4 regions of the Leisingera sp. SA215 genome follow, and region 2 is predicted to be linked to each of the others. Evidence: riboswitches for the same ligand, from Rfam matches in the RefSeq annotation. Region 2 holds a riboswitch; each other region holds the start of a gene.
The links. Region 2 has a riboswitch for cobalamin ahead of AC0KW6_RS19130 ((2Fe-2S) ferredoxin domain-containing protein). Riboswitches for the same ligand answer to the same signal wherever they lie in the genome.

Region 1 (4,218 bases), on a different contig from region 2:
GGCCAGCGCACCCCGCTCATATTTCCCATCAGCCAGAACATGATGCCGCGGGCCTGATCCGCATTGGCGGATTTGGCGATGATAAAGGCGGTCAGCGCGTTGAACAGCTGCGATCCGGCGATGCCTGCCAGCACGATCTGCGCCGCCGCCGCCCGGCTGCCGCCTGCCCCGGCGGCCCGGGCCAGAATGGCCACGAAGCCAAACGCCAGCAGCGCCCCGTTGAAGGCGCCAAAGGACAGCGACAGCGCGCCGCCGCCCAGCCCTGCGATGGTGACAGCCACCGCCCCGGTCGAGGCGCCGGCCGAAATGCCAAGTATGTAAGGATCCGCCAGCGCATTGCGCAGCAGCGCCTGCAGCACCACGCCCGCCACCGCCAGCGCCGCGCCGCAGGCCCCCGCCACCAGTGCCCGCGGCAGCCGGTAGCTCCAGATGATGCCCTGGTCCACCGGGTCCACAGGCAGGCCTGCACCGGCCAGCTTGTTGGCCAGAACAGACAGCACCAGGTCCGGCGCAAGCGGGGTTTCCCCGATCATTGCGCCAGCCAGGACCGCCGCAATCAGTACAGGCAAGGCCAGGCAGGCCCCCTTGAGGCCCTGCCATGTGATTGCGGCGGCTGCGCTCACTGGTTGCTGCCGATCACGCTGAGTTCGGCAGCCAGATCTTCCAGCGCCGGAATGGCGCGGATGGTGGCATCCATCCCCTGGGCGTCCATCACCACAATGCGGTTATTCCTGACCGCATCCATCTGGCTCGCCACCGGGTCCTGGCGCAGGAACTCCAGCTTTTTCTCGTAGTCGTCCGCGGCAAAGCGGCGGCGGTCCATGCGCGCGATGACGATCACCGTGGGGTTGGCCTTGGCGATGGTTTCCCAGCCGACGGTCGGCCATTCCTCGTCGGTTTCGATGACGTTGCGCAGGCCAAGCTGCTGCATCATGTAACCCGGCGCGCCTTTCTGACCGGCGACAAAGGGATCGCTTTCCATTTCCGGCGAGGAGAACCAGAACAATGCGGAGGCGTCTTCCAGCGCAACCTCCTGCGCCTTGGCAACCGCCGCGGCCTCGCGGGCCTTGTAATCGGCAACCAGCGCGGCGCCCTTATCTGCTTCGCCGAAGATTGCCGCCAGCTCCTCGATGCCCCGATACAGGCTGCCGGTGGTGAACATCCGGGTGCGGGTGCCGTCGCCGCCGGTGGTGTTGTCCTTGCCGGCGCAATCGGCGGGCATCACATAGGTCGGAATGCCCAGATCATGGAACTGCTCACGCTGAGCCACGACGCCTTCGGGGCCGACATGCCATTCATACTGCGCCGCCACCAGGCCGGGACGTTTGGCCACCACGCTTTCAAAGCTGGGATCATTGTCGGCCAGCCGCTCGATCTTGTCGTTCAGCTCAGCGTATTCCGGCAGGACGTCGTTGAACCAGACCGAGGTGCCCAGCACCTTGCCGCCCAGCCCCAGCGCATAAAGCACTTCGGTCGCCGCCTGGCCAACCGTCACCGCAGACGCCGCCGGCGCCTCGAAAGTGACCGACTGGCCGCAGTTTTCAATTGTGAGCGGAAAGGATTCACCGGCAGCAGCACTATGTGCCGCAAGGATGAAGGACAGGCCGATCAGACCGGAACGCAGAAACATGATTTTCGATCTCCTAGTGTCAAGGACCGGAGAACGGGTGAAAGGGCATTGACCGGTAAGGCTGAGGGCCTGGCCCCCGCTTGCGGCACCGGAAAGCGGCGGCGCATCCTACCGGCAACCTCCCCGGACAACCCCGCCCGGTGTGTTTCGGTTATCACCGGCAGGTCTCCTGACTGGCGGGTCAATGACTGTGCCGTCTTCCCGGACCATTCCGGCCCAGTGACGCCATGGCACAGCTCTCGCCGCCTACAGTTGCGGGGGCAGTTCCGTTTGGTGCCGGCAGGCACCGCGGATTCCCTCTTAGCCCTTTCGGGACCGGTCAGGCGCGGGTAGCGCATCACCTCCGTTGCGGCAAGGAAAAGTTTCGCTGCGGCCGGAATTCCCCGACCCGCGCGCCGCCGCTCTGCCTCCGGTTTCAGCCCGGCCGCCCGGACCCGAGCGGGCCCGGGCCCCGGATCGGATCAGACCGCGTGCCAAAGCTGGAACAGCAGCCCCGCGGAAAAGGCGCCGGTGAGCGATAAGCCGAGGTACAGCGCAAAGACCTGCGGACGGGCCAGCGCCCAGACGGCCATAGCCGCGGGGATCGAGGTCACACCCCCGGCCACCAGAAAGGCGAGGCCCGCCCCCGGTGCCATGCCCTGCTCGATCAGCCCGCCGACCAACGGCAGCGCCGCATAGCCGTTCAGATAGGCAGGGACACCAACCAGTGTTGCTGTGATGATCGGCAGCACCCCCTCACCGCCTAGGGCGGAGGTCACGGTCTCGGCCGGGATCCAGGCCAGCATCAGGCTTTCCAGAATGAAGGCCAGCAGCAGCCACTTGGCCAGGAACAGCGTCGTGGTCCAGGCGGTTCCGGCAAATTTCGCCCGGCGCTCTGCCTCGCTCCAGAAGCGCCAGACCACCGGCTTGGGCGCGCGCATTTTCGCCCCGCCGCAGCCGCCGTTTCCGACACCGTCGCGCAACGCGTCCTGCAAGGCGCCGCCCTGGTTCAGCAAATGGACAACCAAGCCGCCAAAAAGGCCAAGGCCAACCGCGGCGCCAGTCTTGGCCACCGCGAATTCAATGCCCAGAACGCCGGCAGTCAGAAAGAACATCGAGGGATCCATGATCGGCGACGCCAGCCAGAAGGCCATGACGGCGGACAACGGCACCCCCATAGCCAGCAGTGCTGCGATGAGCGGGATCACTCCGCAAGAGCAGAACGGCGACAGCCCGCCCGCCAGGGCGCCAAGCGCAATCATCAGAAGCGGTTTACCGGTGAAAGCCTTTGCAACCAGATTGTCCGCGCCAGTGGCGCCGGCCCAGGCCGCGACGGCAATGGAGAACAGAAGATAGGGGGCCGTATGCGCCAGCGCAGCTCCGGCAAAGACAGCACTTTCTGCAGATTGTGCCGGATCGAAAATGACCAGCAGCAGCAGGATTGCGGCAGAGGCCAGCCAGACCCGCTGCTCTTGCAAGAACCGCCAGACGGATGCGCCTGGTCTCGGAGGAAGGTTGGTTACGTTTGTCATTTCCATATCACCAGATTTATAGTTGTTTCAAGTCGAAGTGGACGGCTTTCCGCCTCATGCGCTCTCCTCTCTGACAGTCAGGGTCACACCTGTGCAGCATTCGGATGTCAGGAAATTCACCACGCCCTGGATGACGGGGTAATCGACCCGGTTGAACACTTCACGGCCGCGCTTTTCCTGCACGACCAGCCCGGCATCCACCAGTGCCGACAGATGATGCGCCAGGGTGGAGGGCGCCAAGCCCAGATGCCCGGCGATCTCGCCGACCCGCAACCCGTCCTCCCCGGCTTTCACCAGCAGGCGGAAGATGGCCAAACGGGCATCGTGGCCAAGGGCAGCAAGGGCGCGGGCGTTGTGGCTTGATATCGTCATGACGCTAAAATAACCACAAATCCGGTTATGTCAAGATGTCGCCCGGCATGAGACACCAAGCCAAGCTGCCCGGCCGCAGGGCGCCTTGCCCCTAAAGTTGCGGCATTGCCCGGGAATTCCAGCCGAATGCCGCAAATGGGTGGCAATTACCCGCAGCAAACGCAGGTTCTGCCTCCCCCCTGCCCGCCACTGTCCAGCAGCATCAGGCCAGGCCCCAAGCCACGGCCTGACGGCTGGTTTGCGCGGCTTAGCTGTTGGGCCGCACGCGGGCTGCGGTTTTGTTGGCAAAGGCCTCCAGCCGTTCGCGCGCCGCTGGCTGGGTGTTGACAACACCAGCCACGACAGCCTCGGCATAGGCCGCATCCATGCCCGACATGTTGTTCAAATGGCTGATCGCCGAACAGATGGCATAATTGGTCAGCGGCAGGTTCTGCGCGACCTTGTCGGCAAGCTCGACCGCCTTTTCGAAACTGGACCCTTCGGTGATATATTGCGCCAGCCCCAGATCGACGGCTTCCTGCCCCTGATACACCCGGCCTGTCAGGATCATGTCAATCATCCGGTATTTGCCGATCATGTCGGAAACCCGGATGGTGGCGCCGCCGCCGGTGAAGATGCCGCGCTGGCCTTCGGGAAGCGCGAAATAAGTGGTCTGATCCATCACCCGGACATGGGCTGCGCTGGCCAGTTCCAGCCCGCCGCCGA
Region 2 (4,218 bases):
CAGTTGAGCGAATTGAATTTCTTGGTAAACGCAGGATCTACCCGTCTAACGCGCAGATGGTCATAGCGCAGGCCGCCGACAATTGACCACTGATCATTTATCTCCAGGCGGCTGTCGGCAAACACTGCCTGCTGATCTGTCGTCAGGTCGGCTGTAGTCACCAGCGAATGCGGGCCAAAGCTGCCGGAAACAGGATGCTGATAGTCCACCACCGAACTGCCCGCGTATGGAGAGTTGTTAGTGTTTTTGTAGGTGATGCGATTCACCTCGGCCCCGACCGTGGTTGAGGTATTGATGCCCCCTAAGAGACTGTCAAAGGTCACCGCGGTGCGGTTACCGGCTTGTTCGAGATCGTGATTGACGGCGATGTACCATTTCCGTGCAACATCTCCGGTCCCAGGCTGGTACGTATAATCCTCGATATTGCGCCAGTCGCGCTTGCTGGTCAGATAGTAGCTGTTGCTGGACACAGTCAAATTTCTGGATGGCGTCCATTCTGCACGCAGTTGGGTATAGCGGTCCTTGAACCGGACCAGCGCATCCTCGGCGTTGTAGTTGCGTTCACGTACACCCTCGTCGATGCGGCCGTCTTTCAGCGGGGTGCCGAAATAAATGCTTGGCGTGTTGTCGCCATAGTCATGCGACAGCGACAGCGCCAAGGTATTGGTTGCCTGCCAGCGCAGTGCGGCCGAAACAGCCAGGCTGGAGGGATCGTCCCCGTCAACCCGTCCGTCCGAACGCGTGCGGCTGACATCGAAGCTGTAGGCCAGCCTGTCAGAAATCGGGCCCGCACTGCCTAACGCCAGCCCAAGCTGGCCATTTGTGCCAACGGTGGTGCGCAGTTCGTTGCGCGTGGTGTCAGTCAGCGGTTTTTTGGGAATGATATTGATTGCGCCCCCTACCCCGCCTTCGCCGTAAAGAACTGAAGCAGGACCGTTGAGCACCTCAATGCTGTCAACATTCCAAGTATCGAACGGAAAGGATATGGTGCCTGGAGCCGGGTACAGCCGGGTGCCATCATACAACCGGGTGACGGAACTGTGCCCGCTGAAGCCTCGCATGCTGAGCGTTGTTCCGCCATTGCTGGGGCGGCCATTGAAGCTGATTCCGGTTCCGTTTTGGACAATCGCCTGATTGACATCACGCTGACTGCGCTGGCGAATGGTGTCTTCGCTGATCACCTGCACGCTGGCCGGGGTTTCCCGGGAACTCAGCCCTAGGCGGCTGCCCGCATTTGACGGCAATTCGAGGTCAAGGCCCGGTTCCAAAAATTGCTTCTTGACCGAGATGGGTTCCAGTTGAACAGGTTCCTGCTCCAATTCCTGCGCTGCCGCAGGAATTGGAGCACTGACAAGCATGGCAGAGGCAGCAAACGTCAGGAAGCATGATGGCCTGGAAAAACCGAGAGACAAGGTGACCGGCATCACGCAGAGCGCGGCAGGTTTAAAATCAGGAGTACGCACAATTAGGCTCCAGCGTTGTTACACCGTCACCGTAAAAACGACACTCCCGTTTCCCGGATGCAGGAACCGAAAGTTTGTCTCACCAGGACACCCCGCCCGACGCATTCACACGTGACAATATCTGACGGCAGGTCTCCTGGCTCACGGATCAGCGCCAATTGCCGCCTTCCCGGGCGAGCCTGCCCAGTGGCTGTTGGCATTGGCTTTCCGCCTACAGTTGCGGGGACAGCCGCAGAGTGAGGCTGTCAACAGCCCGAACTGCGTTCCCATTTAATTCCCAATTGGAAACCGTCGCAGGGTGCGTATGAATAGACCTATGACATGTCAATGATTTTTTTCAATTCAAAGCAAACCGGCTGATCATACGGAAGGCAATGCTTGGGCTCCGGGGAATTTGCCATGCTCTTTATAGTTGCAGGCCTCTTGGCGTCTCATCACAGTCAAATGGTGCGCAATATGTCTGCGGAAGGGATGGTTTTGTTCTTGACCATCTTGGCAGAACTGTGTCCTTTACCGCCCGATGGTTCCCGGCAAAAGCGAAGCTTGGGGATAATAGGGAATGCGGTGAGGTGTAGCCAACAGGCGCCAATGCCGCGACTGCCCCCGCAACTGTAAGCGGAGAGCGACCCGTCAAACCACTGGAGCCTGCGGCTCCGGGAAGGGACGGCAAGCTGCGACCCGCGAGTCAGGAGACCTGCCATCACAAACTGTAAACTGGCGGGCGGGGTGCCCGAGGAGGACTGATGACCAGATTGTTCGGCCCCGCGGGCCAGTGTGTCTGGCTGTGTTGTGCCCGGGAGGCCGCCCTAGGGAAGGTGCAGGAACCAAATCGGGGCGGTTGCGGCCGATGACGCTTGCTTCTAGTTGCGAAGAAGCGCGCGAGCACGGAAACAGCACCGGTGCCAGATCCAGCGCGGCGCGAGCCGTTCTCTATCTGGTTTCTGCCCAATACGTCAGCCAGGCGCGGTTTGGCGCTCTGGCTTGCGGTCTGCTGGAGCATGCGCCCTGCAGGGCCGAGGTCATCCGGCTGGAAGCCAAGGGTCCGGGGCTGTGGGAGGCGCTTGACACCCTGTGCAATGCCGGCGCACAGCATATTGAGCTGTACCCAATTGGGCTGCCCTTTTCCCAAAGCCTTGAACGCTGGCTGCCCAAGGCCGCCGGGGCATGGCTGGCGCGCCGTGACGGCGACCTGCCCGAATTGTTCTTCGCTGCGCCGGTTCAGGGGGATGCAGCCCTTTTGCAGCGGGCCGCGCAGCCGGATGTCCAGTTGACCCCAATTGCTGTTTGCCCGTCGGGCGAAAAGGGGAAAGGCTGGGACAAGCCGCCCAGTTTCCGGCACCATCTGCTGGTTTGCACTGGGCCGCGCTGCCACTTGCAGGATGCGCCCTCGCTTGTCGGAATGCTGAAGCTGGAGGTGGCCCGCGCCGGGCTTTCCGCAGAATGCTTAGTCACATCGACCGGGTGCCAGTTTCCCTGTAACCGCGGGCCGTCGCTTATCCATTACCCTGAGGGGCATTGGTATCAGCTGCCGAACGTGGACGCAGTCCGCGATTTTGTCAGCCGCGCACTGGTGGCTGGCGAGATCCTGCACGAACATCACTTTTTCACTTCGGGAGACTGATTTGCGACAATTCTTGTTGCCTCTCGCCGCCGCTGTTCTGGGGCAGTTGGGCGTGGTTCATGCTGCCCCTGTCGAGATTGCCAGCTGTTACGGCAGCTTTAGTTATGACACGGCGCCGGCTCGGGCTGTCACGCTGAATCAACAAGCCACGGAAATCATGCTGGCGCTTGGCTTGGAGGACCGCTTGGCGGGCACCGCCTACTTGGATGACAGGATGCCGCTGCAATGGCAGAGCGCCTATCAGCGTATCCCGGTGCTGGCAGAAAAATACCCGGCCCGTGAAGTTGTCCTCGCATCAGAGCCTGACTTCCTGTTTGCTGGGTTTGCCTCTGCATTTGACAAAAGCAACCTTGGCAGTGCAGCCGAGTGGCAGGCGCTGGGAATCGGAACCTATCTTTCTGACGCCGCCTGCAGCCTGCATCATCCCGGAGATGTGCCGCTGACCGTGCAGCCGTTGCTGACGGATATCGAAACGATCGGCAGGCTCTTTCGGGTGGAAGACCGGGCAAAGGCACTGCTTGCGAACCTGTCTGCCCGCCTCGAAGCAGTGGCGGACGCGGGGAGTGACCGCGACATGACTGCCTTTTTCTACAGCAACGGCAAAACGTCTCCCTACACCATCGGATGTTGCGGCAGCCCTGCATTGCTGGCCAGAAGTGCTGGTCTCTCCAGCATTACAGAGGACATCAACGGTGCCTGGGCAGAGGTTGGCTGGGAGACTGTCATGGCCCGGAACCCGGACGTTATTGTCCTGATTGATGCCACCTGGTCCAGCGCCGCCGAGAAGCGCGCCCACATGGAGGCGGATCCGGTTCTGTCGCAGCTGGATGCCGTCAGAAACGGGCGCTTTGCCACCGTCAGCTTCTCCAACACGGTGCTTGGAGCAAGATTCCTGGAAGGTGTCGAACGGCTGAATGCCGAGTTGGAAGCGTTGGATTGATGCAACCGTCTTCTTCTGCGGCTTTGAGTTTAGGTGTTGCGTTGTTGTTTCTGTCGATGCTTGCCGGGATCCTGTGGGGCACAGCCGAGTTGAGCTGGGCCGAACGGCTGCATGTTTTGACCCGGTCTGACGATGCGCCCCGCGGGGTGTCGCTGATCATCTGGCAATGGCGGGTACCGCGTGTGCTGGCGGTG
Region 3 (4,218 bases), on a different contig from region 2:
AAACCGGTGCATGGCGAATGCGGCGGCTACATGGCCCTGGGCGAAGCGCTGATCGACAAGGACGGCAACCGGCACCGGATGGCCGGGCTGCTGGGGCTGGTGACCTCCTATGAGAAGCGCAAGTTCCACCTCGGCTACCGCCGCGCCATTCTGCAGGCGGACATGCCGGGGTTTGCGGCCGGCACAGCTTTGCGCGGCCATGAGTTCCACTACTCCACCATTCTGGAAGAACCCGACGCGCCCTTGGCCAATGTCATGGACGCCGATGGCGGGCCGGTGCCCGAGACCGGCTCGGTCAAGGGCCATGTCACCGGCACGTTTTTCCACCTGATCACCGGAGAGCAGGCATGAGCGGCTTTGTCAGCTTTGTGTCCTCCGGCCCCGGCGACCCGGAGCTGCTGACGGTCAAGGCCGTCAAGCGGCTGGAGGCGGCGGATGCGGTGCTGTTTGACGATCTGTCCTCGGGGCCGATCCTGAACCACGCTCGTGAGGACGCCGATCTGGTCGGCGTCGGCAAGCGGGCGGGCCGTCCCTCGCCCAAACAGGACCATGTGAGCCGGCTCTTGGTGGATTATGCCTCCTCCGGCCTTAATGTGGTGCGGCTGAAGTCGGGCGACTCAGGCGTGTTCGGGCGGCTTGAGGAAGAGATGACAGCCCTGCGCAGCGCCGGCATCAAGTTTGAGATCGTGCCCGGCGTGACCGCGGCCTCGGCGGCAGCGGCGGCGGCGAATATTCCGCTGACCCGGCGGCTGACCGCGCGGCGGCTGCAATATATCACCGGCCATGATGTGACCGGCGGCCTGCCGGACAATCTGAACATCGCGGCGCTGGCGGACGCAGAGGCAACAACGGTTGTCTACATGGGCAAGCGCACCTTCGCGGGCCTGTCTGAAAAGCTGATGGAGGCCGGCCTGCCGGAGAGCACACCCGCACTGGTGGCGCTGGGGGTTTCAACCCCGGAACAGTCGCTGCACCGCCATACCGTAGGCGAGTTGCCCCGCCTGCTGCGGGAGATGGAAACCACCGCGCCGGTGCTGATCCTGTACGGTCCGCTGGCGGAGCCGGACCTGCCCGGCGCATGAGTCTGCCCACGGTCACCCTGTGCCGCACCTGCCGCGGCGCGGACCCTGCCCTGTTCGGGCAGGTCCGTGCCGCGCTGGAGGCATCGGGGGTAAAGGCGCAGCTGCAGCAGGTGGATTGCATGTCCGGCTGCAAACAGCCGCAGACGCTGGCGGTGCGCCAATGCGGCAAGACCGCCTATCTGTTCGGCAAGGTCACGGCGAAGGATCTGCCGGATGTGCTGACCTTCCTGCGGATGTATGAGGGCAGCCGGGATGGCAATTTCGCCGATGCCCGGCCGCTGGGAAAATTGCGGTTCAAGGCGATTGCCCGGATCCCGGCGGATTTGGAGTAGCCCGCCTGCAGCGGGCGGCGGCAACAACCCGGCGCGGCATTTTGGCCGGAAAATTTGAAATTTCCGCCTGCAGCTGCGGCAGCTCACCTGTGCCGTGAAACTTGCCCCGCATGACGCTGCAGAGCGCAAACCTGGCGGATTCTTCCTTGACCGGACGCATCCCCGCAGGGCAGAACAATCCGATACGGTGTCTGATAGTGCCTAAGCACTGGGACTGAAACGGGAATGAGGACGGTGGACCAAATCGCGGCACCGAAGCCTCAACCGCCCCCGCGACTGTGAGCGGCGAGCGGCCTTCCAATATCCACTGGCGTGAAGGCGCCGGGAAGGAGGAAGGCAGCAGCGACCCGCGAGTCAGGAGACCGGCCGTGTAACGGACGCAACTTATACCGTCGGGTGTGACGGTAGGGAGGACTACAAATGACGACCAATACGCTTAAGGCTTCTGCTGCCGGCACCAGTGTACTTCCGGCTCTGTTTGCCGTGGTTCTGGGGCTGGGGATCATCACGCTGACCGGCCATGTTCAGGCATCTGCCCTGCATGACGCCGCGCATGACGTGCGCCACGCCACCGGCTTCCCCTGCCACTAAGGCCATGTTCAGCCGCATTCTGACCAGCGGCTTGTTCGCTGGCGCTGCAGCAGGGTTGATTACCGCCCTGCTGCAGCTTTATTTCGTGCAGCCCGTGCTGCTCCACGCCGAGCTGTATGAGAGCGGCGCGCTGGTGCATTTCGGCGCTGACCCGGTCACCGCCCATCCTGCCCTGCCCGGCCTGTTTGCCGAGCCGGTGCGCGATGGCCTGAGCATTATCTTCACCATGCTGACCTATACCGGTTATGCGCTTGTGATGGCGGCGCTGATGTCTGTGGCCGAGCGCCAGGGGCATGAGATCAACGCGCGCACCGGCCTGTTGTGGGGTCTGGCGGGGTTCATCACCTTCCACTTTGCACCGGGCCTGTCGCTGGCGCCGGAAGTGCCGGGTGTCGCCGCCGCTGACGTCGGCGTGCGCCAGATCTGGTGGGCCGTGACAGTGGCTGCGGCCGGTGTCGCCATGTGGCTGATCGCCTTTGGCGGCAACCTGGTGAGCATCCTGATCGCAGCCCTGCTGCTGATGGGTCCGCATATCGTTGGCGCGCCTGAGCCGGAGACCTTCTCGGGCCCGGTGCCGACCGAGATCGGCGCGCTGTTTGCCGCCCGTGCCTTTGGCATCGGCATGGCCGCCTGGGTGCTATTGGGCAGCTTCGCCGGCTATTTCTGGCAGGTTGAAGGCAAGCGCGCAGCCGCCGCAGCCTGATCCCGCCTGATCTGCCCCCCGCCGGCCAGAACCGGCGGGGACAGTCTTTTTCCGAGGATAACACGATGCCCCGCTCCCTTGCTCTTTTTGCCATTGGCCTGATCTTCGGCGGCGGCGCCGGTTTTGTGATTGCCGCCGGCAATGGCGTCACCTTTGACGGTCATGACCACGGCGACCCGGCCCACCATGGCAAATCCGCGGCAGAAGCCATGGCCCATGATCATTCTGCTGCGGTCGACCTGCCCGCCGGCGGCGACGCGCCCAGCGTTGCGATCCGGCTGATCAAGGACCCGATGGCCGGATGGAACCTGCAGGCGACACCGCAGAACTTCCGCTTTGCGCCTGAACACGCCTCTGCCGCTGACGTGCCCGGCGAAGGCCATGCGCATGTCTATGTGAACGGCGAAAAAATCTCCCGCCTCTATGCCGGCTGGATGCACATCCCGTCGCTGCCGGACGGCGCCGAGGTGAAAGTGTCGCTGAACACCAACAGCCACAGCCGGCTGCTGGTTGCAGGCGAACCGGTTGAAGCCAAAACCACCGCGCCCGCTGACGGCGACGGCTCCTGACCGCAACTGCAGGCTTGCAAGAACTCCGGCACGGCTCCATAGGGGGCCGTGTTTTCATGTGAAAGGCCCCGTCATGATTGAGCTTTGCCTGATCGGCATCGGCACCGGCAACCCGCAGCACATGACGCTGCAGGCAATCGACGCGCTGAACGCGCAGGACCTGATCCTGATCCCCAACAAGGGCGCGGGAAAGGACGATCTGGCCGGCCTCAGGCGCGCGATCTGCGACCGGGCGATCAAGGGCAATGGGCCGAAGATCGTCGAATTCGCCCTGCCCGTGCGCGACGAGGCCACCAAAAGCTACCGCAAGCGGGTGGACGACTGGCACGACGCCATCGCGGAAATCTGGTGGCAGAACATCACCGGAAACCTGCCCGCGGGCGGCAAGGCCGGGTTTCTGGTCTGGGGCGATCCGTCGCTGTACGACAGCACCATGCGGATTGCCGAGCGGCTGAAGACGCTGGCGGAGATCAAGCTGACGGTGATCCCTGGCATCACCTCGGTTCAGGCGCTGACTGCGGCCCACGCGATCCCGATCAATGAAATCGGCGCGCCGTTCACCATCACCACCGGGCGGCGCTTGCGGGAAAACGGCTGGCCGGACAGTGCCGATACGCTGGTGATCATGCTGGACGGGGAATGCTCGTTTCAATCCATTGCGGCGCAGGGGATCGAGATCTTCTGGACCGCCTATGCCGGCATGGAGAACCAGATTTCCATAGCGGGCCCGCTGGCGGAGGTTGCGGCCCAGATCATTGAAACCCGCACCAAGGCACGGGCCGAGCACGGCTGGATCATGGACATCTACCTGCTGCGGCGGTGCTGACCCGCCGCCGTCAGGGGCGGAACGGCATTGCAAACAGCGCGAGCGCCAATGCTGTTTGCTGCAGCTGAGGAGCAGCCTGCGGATTTCCTCGCCGGAGGCTTCAGGGGCACTCCAC
Region 4 (4,218 bases), on a different contig from region 2:
AAGGGCGCGCGCCAGTCCCGGCGCGCGCCCTTGTTCTTTAGATATCGACCTCGACCCGGCCAATCGGGTTGGAGCAGCAGGCCAGGATGTAACCTGCCTCCACGTCTTCCTCCGAGATGCCGCCGTTGTGCACCATATGCACTTCGCCCGCGGTCTTCTTGACCTTGCAGGTGCCGCAGATGCCAAAGGTGCAGCCCGACGGGATGTTGAGCCCCGAAGCCTTGGCCACCGCCAGCACCGTATCTGTTTCGGTGCAGGCCGCCATAACACCGGAGGCCGCAAAGCTGATCTCTGCCGCTGCGGTCTCTTCCGGCACCACGTCGTCGATCTCGGGCGCATCGGCTGCAGTCTCAACCGGGGCACCAAAGCTTTCCTGGTTGTAGTTCTCCATGTCGAAGCCCAGGCCGTTGAGCATGTCGCGCACCGCCTGCATGAACGGATCCGGCCCGCAGCAGTAGACTTCGCGCTCCAGATAGTCGCCGGCAATCAGGCCCAGCATGATCTGGTTCAGCTGTCCGCGGTAGCCGGTCCAGACCTGATAGGGATCGTCCTCTTCCACCACAAAGTTCAGCTTGAGGCCGGGCACCCGTGCCGCCATGCCTTCCAGCTGGCGCCGCGCGATGATCTCGCTCGGGCGCTTGGCGCAGTTGATAAAGCTGATGTCGGGCGACTGGCCGCGGTCGAACAGATACTGGGTCATCGACAGGCTTGGCGTGATGCCGGAGCCTGCGGAGATGAACAGGAACTTGCCGTTCGGGCGCTTGGGCAGGGTGAACAGCCCCGCAGGCCCCGAGGCTTTCAGCATCCTGCCGGGGCGCAGGTTGTCCAGCATCCAACGGGTGCCGATGCTGTCCGCTTGCGCCTTCACCGTCACCGAGATCGACAGCGGCCGCGACGGCGAGGAACTGATCGTGTAGGTGCGCCAGACGGTCCCGCCCGGCACCGGCAGTTCCAGCGTCAGGAACTGGCCCGGCTGGTATTTGAACCACGCGCCGGAAGGCGCGCGGAAGCTGAAGGTGGCGGTGTTCGGCGCTTCCGGCACAACAGAGACGCATTCCAGCATCTCGTCGTCCTTCCACGCCAGGGTTTCGTCCAGCGACTCGAAATTAGCCTGCAGTCCCATGGGCTTACTCCGCCGCGATCAGGTGGCGGCCGGTCAGGGCGCGGGTCAGGTGCTCAGCATACCAGTTGGAGAACTGAATGACGCCGCTTTCCTGCACTTCGGAATAGGGTCCGGGCTGGTAGGCGGGCGAGTTGATGCCGCGCTGGTTGTCCTCGACCACAATGCGGTCCTCATCGTTGGTGGCCATCCAGACTTCTGTCAGGCGCTTGATGTCATAGTCCTGGCCCTCAACCGCGTCCTTGTGCACCAGCCACTTGGTGGTCACTTCGGTCTCGGTCGCGCTGATCGGGTTCACCCGGAAGACAAGGGAATGATCCGGCAGGAAGTGGTTCCAGGTGGTTGGGTAGTGGAACTTCAGCAGCGTGCCGGCATCGGCAAAGGGCACCCGTCCCAGCGGTTTGGCGACCGCAGCCTTGCCATCCATGGTATAGCTCTCGGCGCCCTCGTTCAGCGGCATTCGCGCCAGCCGGTGCTGTCCGCGCGCATCCATCCGGAATTGCGCCGGGCAGCCTGCGGCTTCGATCCGGTCGAAATGCTTCTGCAGGTGCGGCGGGGTTTCACCGCCTTCCACCCCGGTGACCGAAGGATCTTCCGGGAAGGTCCGGCACAGTGACGGGTGGTTGCCGCCGCAGTGATAGCACTCGCGGTTGTTCTCCCAGACCAGCTTCCAGTTGCCGTTCTCGATGATCGAGCTTTCATAGGCAATCTTGGCATTGCCCAGATCATGCGGCTCCAAGTAGGGGCGGGCGGCCTCGGCGAACGCATCGAAATCCGGCGCCTCATCGGCCAGGCAGATATAGATCAGACCGGCCAGATCCCGGCAATGCACCGGCTTCAGCCCATGTTTGGAGGCATCGAAATCCGGCCCCATGTCGCGCGCCCACAACAGCGAGCCGTCCAGCTCGTAGGTCCACTGGTGGTAGGGGCAGACCAGCTTGGGCGAATTGCCCTTCTTGGCCTTGCACACAACCGAACCGCGATGGCGGCAGGCATTGTGGAAGGCACGCACTTCGCCATCGGTGCCGCGCACGATGATGACGTTATAAGCCCCCACCTGATGGGTCACATAGTTGCCCGGCTTCGGCACTTCGCAGGCGGGAATGGCAAACAGCCACTCGCGGTAGAAGATCTGCCGCAAGTCCAGATCCAGAACGCCTGGATCGGTATAGAACGCCTGTTCCAGAGAGTAGTTTTTCTGCCGGGCCATCAGCTTGGCCAGAATCTCGCTATCGTGAAGCATCTGCTTCTCTCCTTTGCCGCAACCCCGCGGCGGGTTGGCTGGGTGCGGGCAGGTGAAGAGAGATTGCAGGCCACGCGCCCGCAACCGCCCCGCCGCCGCCCGCGGTTGACGTTTTTCAGGGCAAGGCTGGTTTCCGGACTGTCCCGGGGCCTTTAGGCGGCGGGGCCTGGCACCTTCCCGAGGCACCTGCCTCAGTGGTCATTGCCATGCCTTGCCCGGGGTCACCGTTGCGGGGGCAGTGCCGGGGTTTCACCAGCTTCCCAATTCTCCGCCCCGAAGGACGGCACCTTGCTATCCGCGGTATTGCCCTAAAAATTTCCCGCCATGGGAAACAAAACCGACCCGGCGAAACCAGAATGAGACATGCAGGTTCATTACCGGCCACCAGACGAACCTGCCCAATGCCGCAAAATGCGCTCTGCATGCAAAAAGCGGCAAAAACCCTACCTGTCAGCAGCTGATTCAGGCCGTTTCCGGCGAATCTGCACAGCGCTCTCCGCCAGGCTCCGCCGCACCTGAAAAAGGCCGCGTTTCCGCGGCCCTGTCTTACTTCGATTTCCAGCTGTCCAGCCAGCGCCGGAACCGCCCCTTGCGCTCGGCGATTGCATCGCCCGCCGCATATAGGCTGTCCTCGACCTCCTCCAGCATCGGGTCTATGCGGGCTTGGCGGAAGCGGCGCCAGCGCACATAGATGGCCCAGAACAGCGCCGCCAGCAGCACCAGCACAATGATCGAGAACCAGTTGGCCGGCTTGTCCTCCGGCCCCGCCACCGGGTTAATCGTCACGGCGTTGGGAAAAACCGACAGGAACTCGTTGCGCCAGCCGTAATGCATCACCGCCACCCATTCCGGGTTCGCCTTGGTCGAGATGCTGTCATTGGCATCGGTATACAGGTTCGCGGTGTCGAACTTGAAATAGGGCGGCCAGTTCCAGCCGGTATCCTCATTTCGGTAGACCATGTTGCGGCCGTTGGGGCGCACCGCCTGGATGAACTGCACATCGCGGTTGATCAACTCGGCGGACTGGCCGTCCGGCTTGGACCAGAAGAGTTTGGTCCAGTCGTTCAGCTCCTGCCGCTCCTCATAGGTGTTGACGATGCGCACCACATCGTACTGCGGCAGCGTGTAATGCAGAAAGGCGCCGAACAGCACCCAGATGGTGATCAGAAAAGCCCATTTGATGAAACGCATCTGCTGCACCTCACATGAAGTTGATGACATAGACCAGAAGCGCGATCGCCCCTAGCGGAATGATATAAACCAGCAGGATCAGCTTGCGCCGGAACGAGCGGTCATATTGTTTCAGCCCCCGCTGGATGAAGGCGCTGCGGTCGCCGGTCAACCCCTTCTCTTTCCAGCGGCGCTTGAGCTTCGCCCGCCGCACTTCGCGCGAATAAAGCGAGACCGCGCCGTAAGCCACGGTCAGCCCCGCCAGCAGGATCAGGATCAGGCGGATAAACCCGAACATCTCTATCGCCCCCTCACCCGGTTCACCGCGCCCCAGGGGCCGACCCGCTCGACCATCCCTTTGCGCCGCACCCGCGGCAGCGCAGGTGTGTGCCCGTCCATATCCGGCTCATGCCCGAACAGTGCGGCGCGCGCTCCGGCCTTGTCCACCGCGTACTCCCGCGCCAGGAACTCCGCTGCATAGGCCTTTTTCGTCTCCGGCCAGCCCCGGTACTGATGGTAAAACAGCTCCTTGTGGCAGATGAACATCTGGCGGAAATCATGCGGGCACAGCTCCGCCAGCAGCATGTTCACGAGATCGCGGCAGGGCGTATCCGATGCCCGCAGGGAATAGAAATAGGCCGGATGGTCCGAGGTGATCTTCGGCCACTTACCACCGCCCTCCGCC

Region 1: it holds a riboswitch for cobalamin, as region 2 does, so the genes downstream of both, AC0KW6_RS18225 (ABC transporter substrate-binding protein) here and AC0KW6_RS19130 ((2Fe-2S) ferredoxin domain-containing protein) in region 2, are expected to answer to the same signal.
Region 3: it holds a riboswitch for cobalamin, as region 2 does, so the genes downstream of both, AC0KW6_RS17140 (CbtB domain-containing protein) here and AC0KW6_RS19130 ((2Fe-2S) ferredoxin domain-containing protein) in region 2, are expected to answer to the same signal.
Region 4: it holds a riboswitch for cobalamin, as region 2 does, so the genes downstream of both, AC0KW6_RS13015 (aromatic ring-hydroxylating oxygenase subunit alpha) here and AC0KW6_RS19130 ((2Fe-2S) ferredoxin domain-containing protein) in region 2, are expected to answer to the same signal.

Annotation. Positions count from the first base shown of each region.
Region 1 covers NZ_JBVVXU010000022.1:14,111-18,328, reverse strand. Annotated here, with positions in the region: gene AC0KW6_RS18230 (FecCD family ABC transporter permease) at 1-623, opposite strand, end outside; gene AC0KW6_RS18225 (ABC transporter substrate-binding protein) at 620-1,630, opposite strand; cobalamin riboswitch at 1,773-1,965, opposite strand; gene AC0KW6_RS18220 (permease) at 2,092-3,141, opposite strand; gene AC0KW6_RS18215 (ArsR/SmtB family transcription factor) at 3,196-3,513, opposite strand; gene dmdD (methylthioacryloyl-CoA hydratase) at 3,761-4,218, opposite strand, start outside.
Region 2 covers NZ_JBVVXU010000024.1:60,212-64,429, reverse strand. Annotated here, with positions in the region: gene AC0KW6_RS19135 (TonB-dependent receptor) at 1-1,463, opposite strand, end outside; cobalamin riboswitch at 1,573-1,771, opposite strand; cobalamin riboswitch at 1,968-2,179, shown strand; gene AC0KW6_RS19130 ((2Fe-2S) ferredoxin domain-containing protein) at 2,311-3,084, shown strand; gene AC0KW6_RS19125 (ABC transporter substrate-binding protein) at 3,098-4,024, shown strand; gene AC0KW6_RS19120 (FecCD family ABC transporter permease) at 4,048-4,218, shown strand, end outside.
Region 3 covers NZ_JBVVXU010000019.1:46,796-51,013, reverse strand. Annotated here, with positions in the region: gene AC0KW6_RS17155 (cobyrinate a,c-diamide synthase) at 1-351, shown strand, start outside; gene cobA (uroporphyrinogen-III C-methyltransferase) at 348-1,082, shown strand; gene AC0KW6_RS17145 (DUF1636 family protein) at 1,079-1,414, shown strand; cobalamin riboswitch at 1,585-1,799, shown strand; gene AC0KW6_RS17140 (CbtB domain-containing protein) at 1,835-2,005, shown strand; gene AC0KW6_RS17135 (CbtA family protein) at 2,010-2,708, shown strand; gene AC0KW6_RS17130 (hypothetical protein) at 2,774-3,277, shown strand; gene cobF (precorrin-6A synthase (deacetylating)) at 3,351-4,103, shown strand.
Region 4 covers NZ_JBVVXU010000010.1:146,180-150,397, reverse strand. Annotated here, with positions in the region: gene AC0KW6_RS13020 (FAD-binding oxidoreductase) at 38-1,123, opposite strand; gene AC0KW6_RS13015 (aromatic ring-hydroxylating oxygenase subunit alpha) at 1,128-2,363, opposite strand; cobalamin riboswitch at 2,471-2,669, opposite strand; gene AC0KW6_RS13010 (DUF1523 family protein) at 2,910-3,554, opposite strand; gene AC0KW6_RS13005 (hypothetical protein) at 3,565-3,831, opposite strand; gene AC0KW6_RS13000 (DUF6638 family protein) at 3,834-4,218, opposite strand, start outside.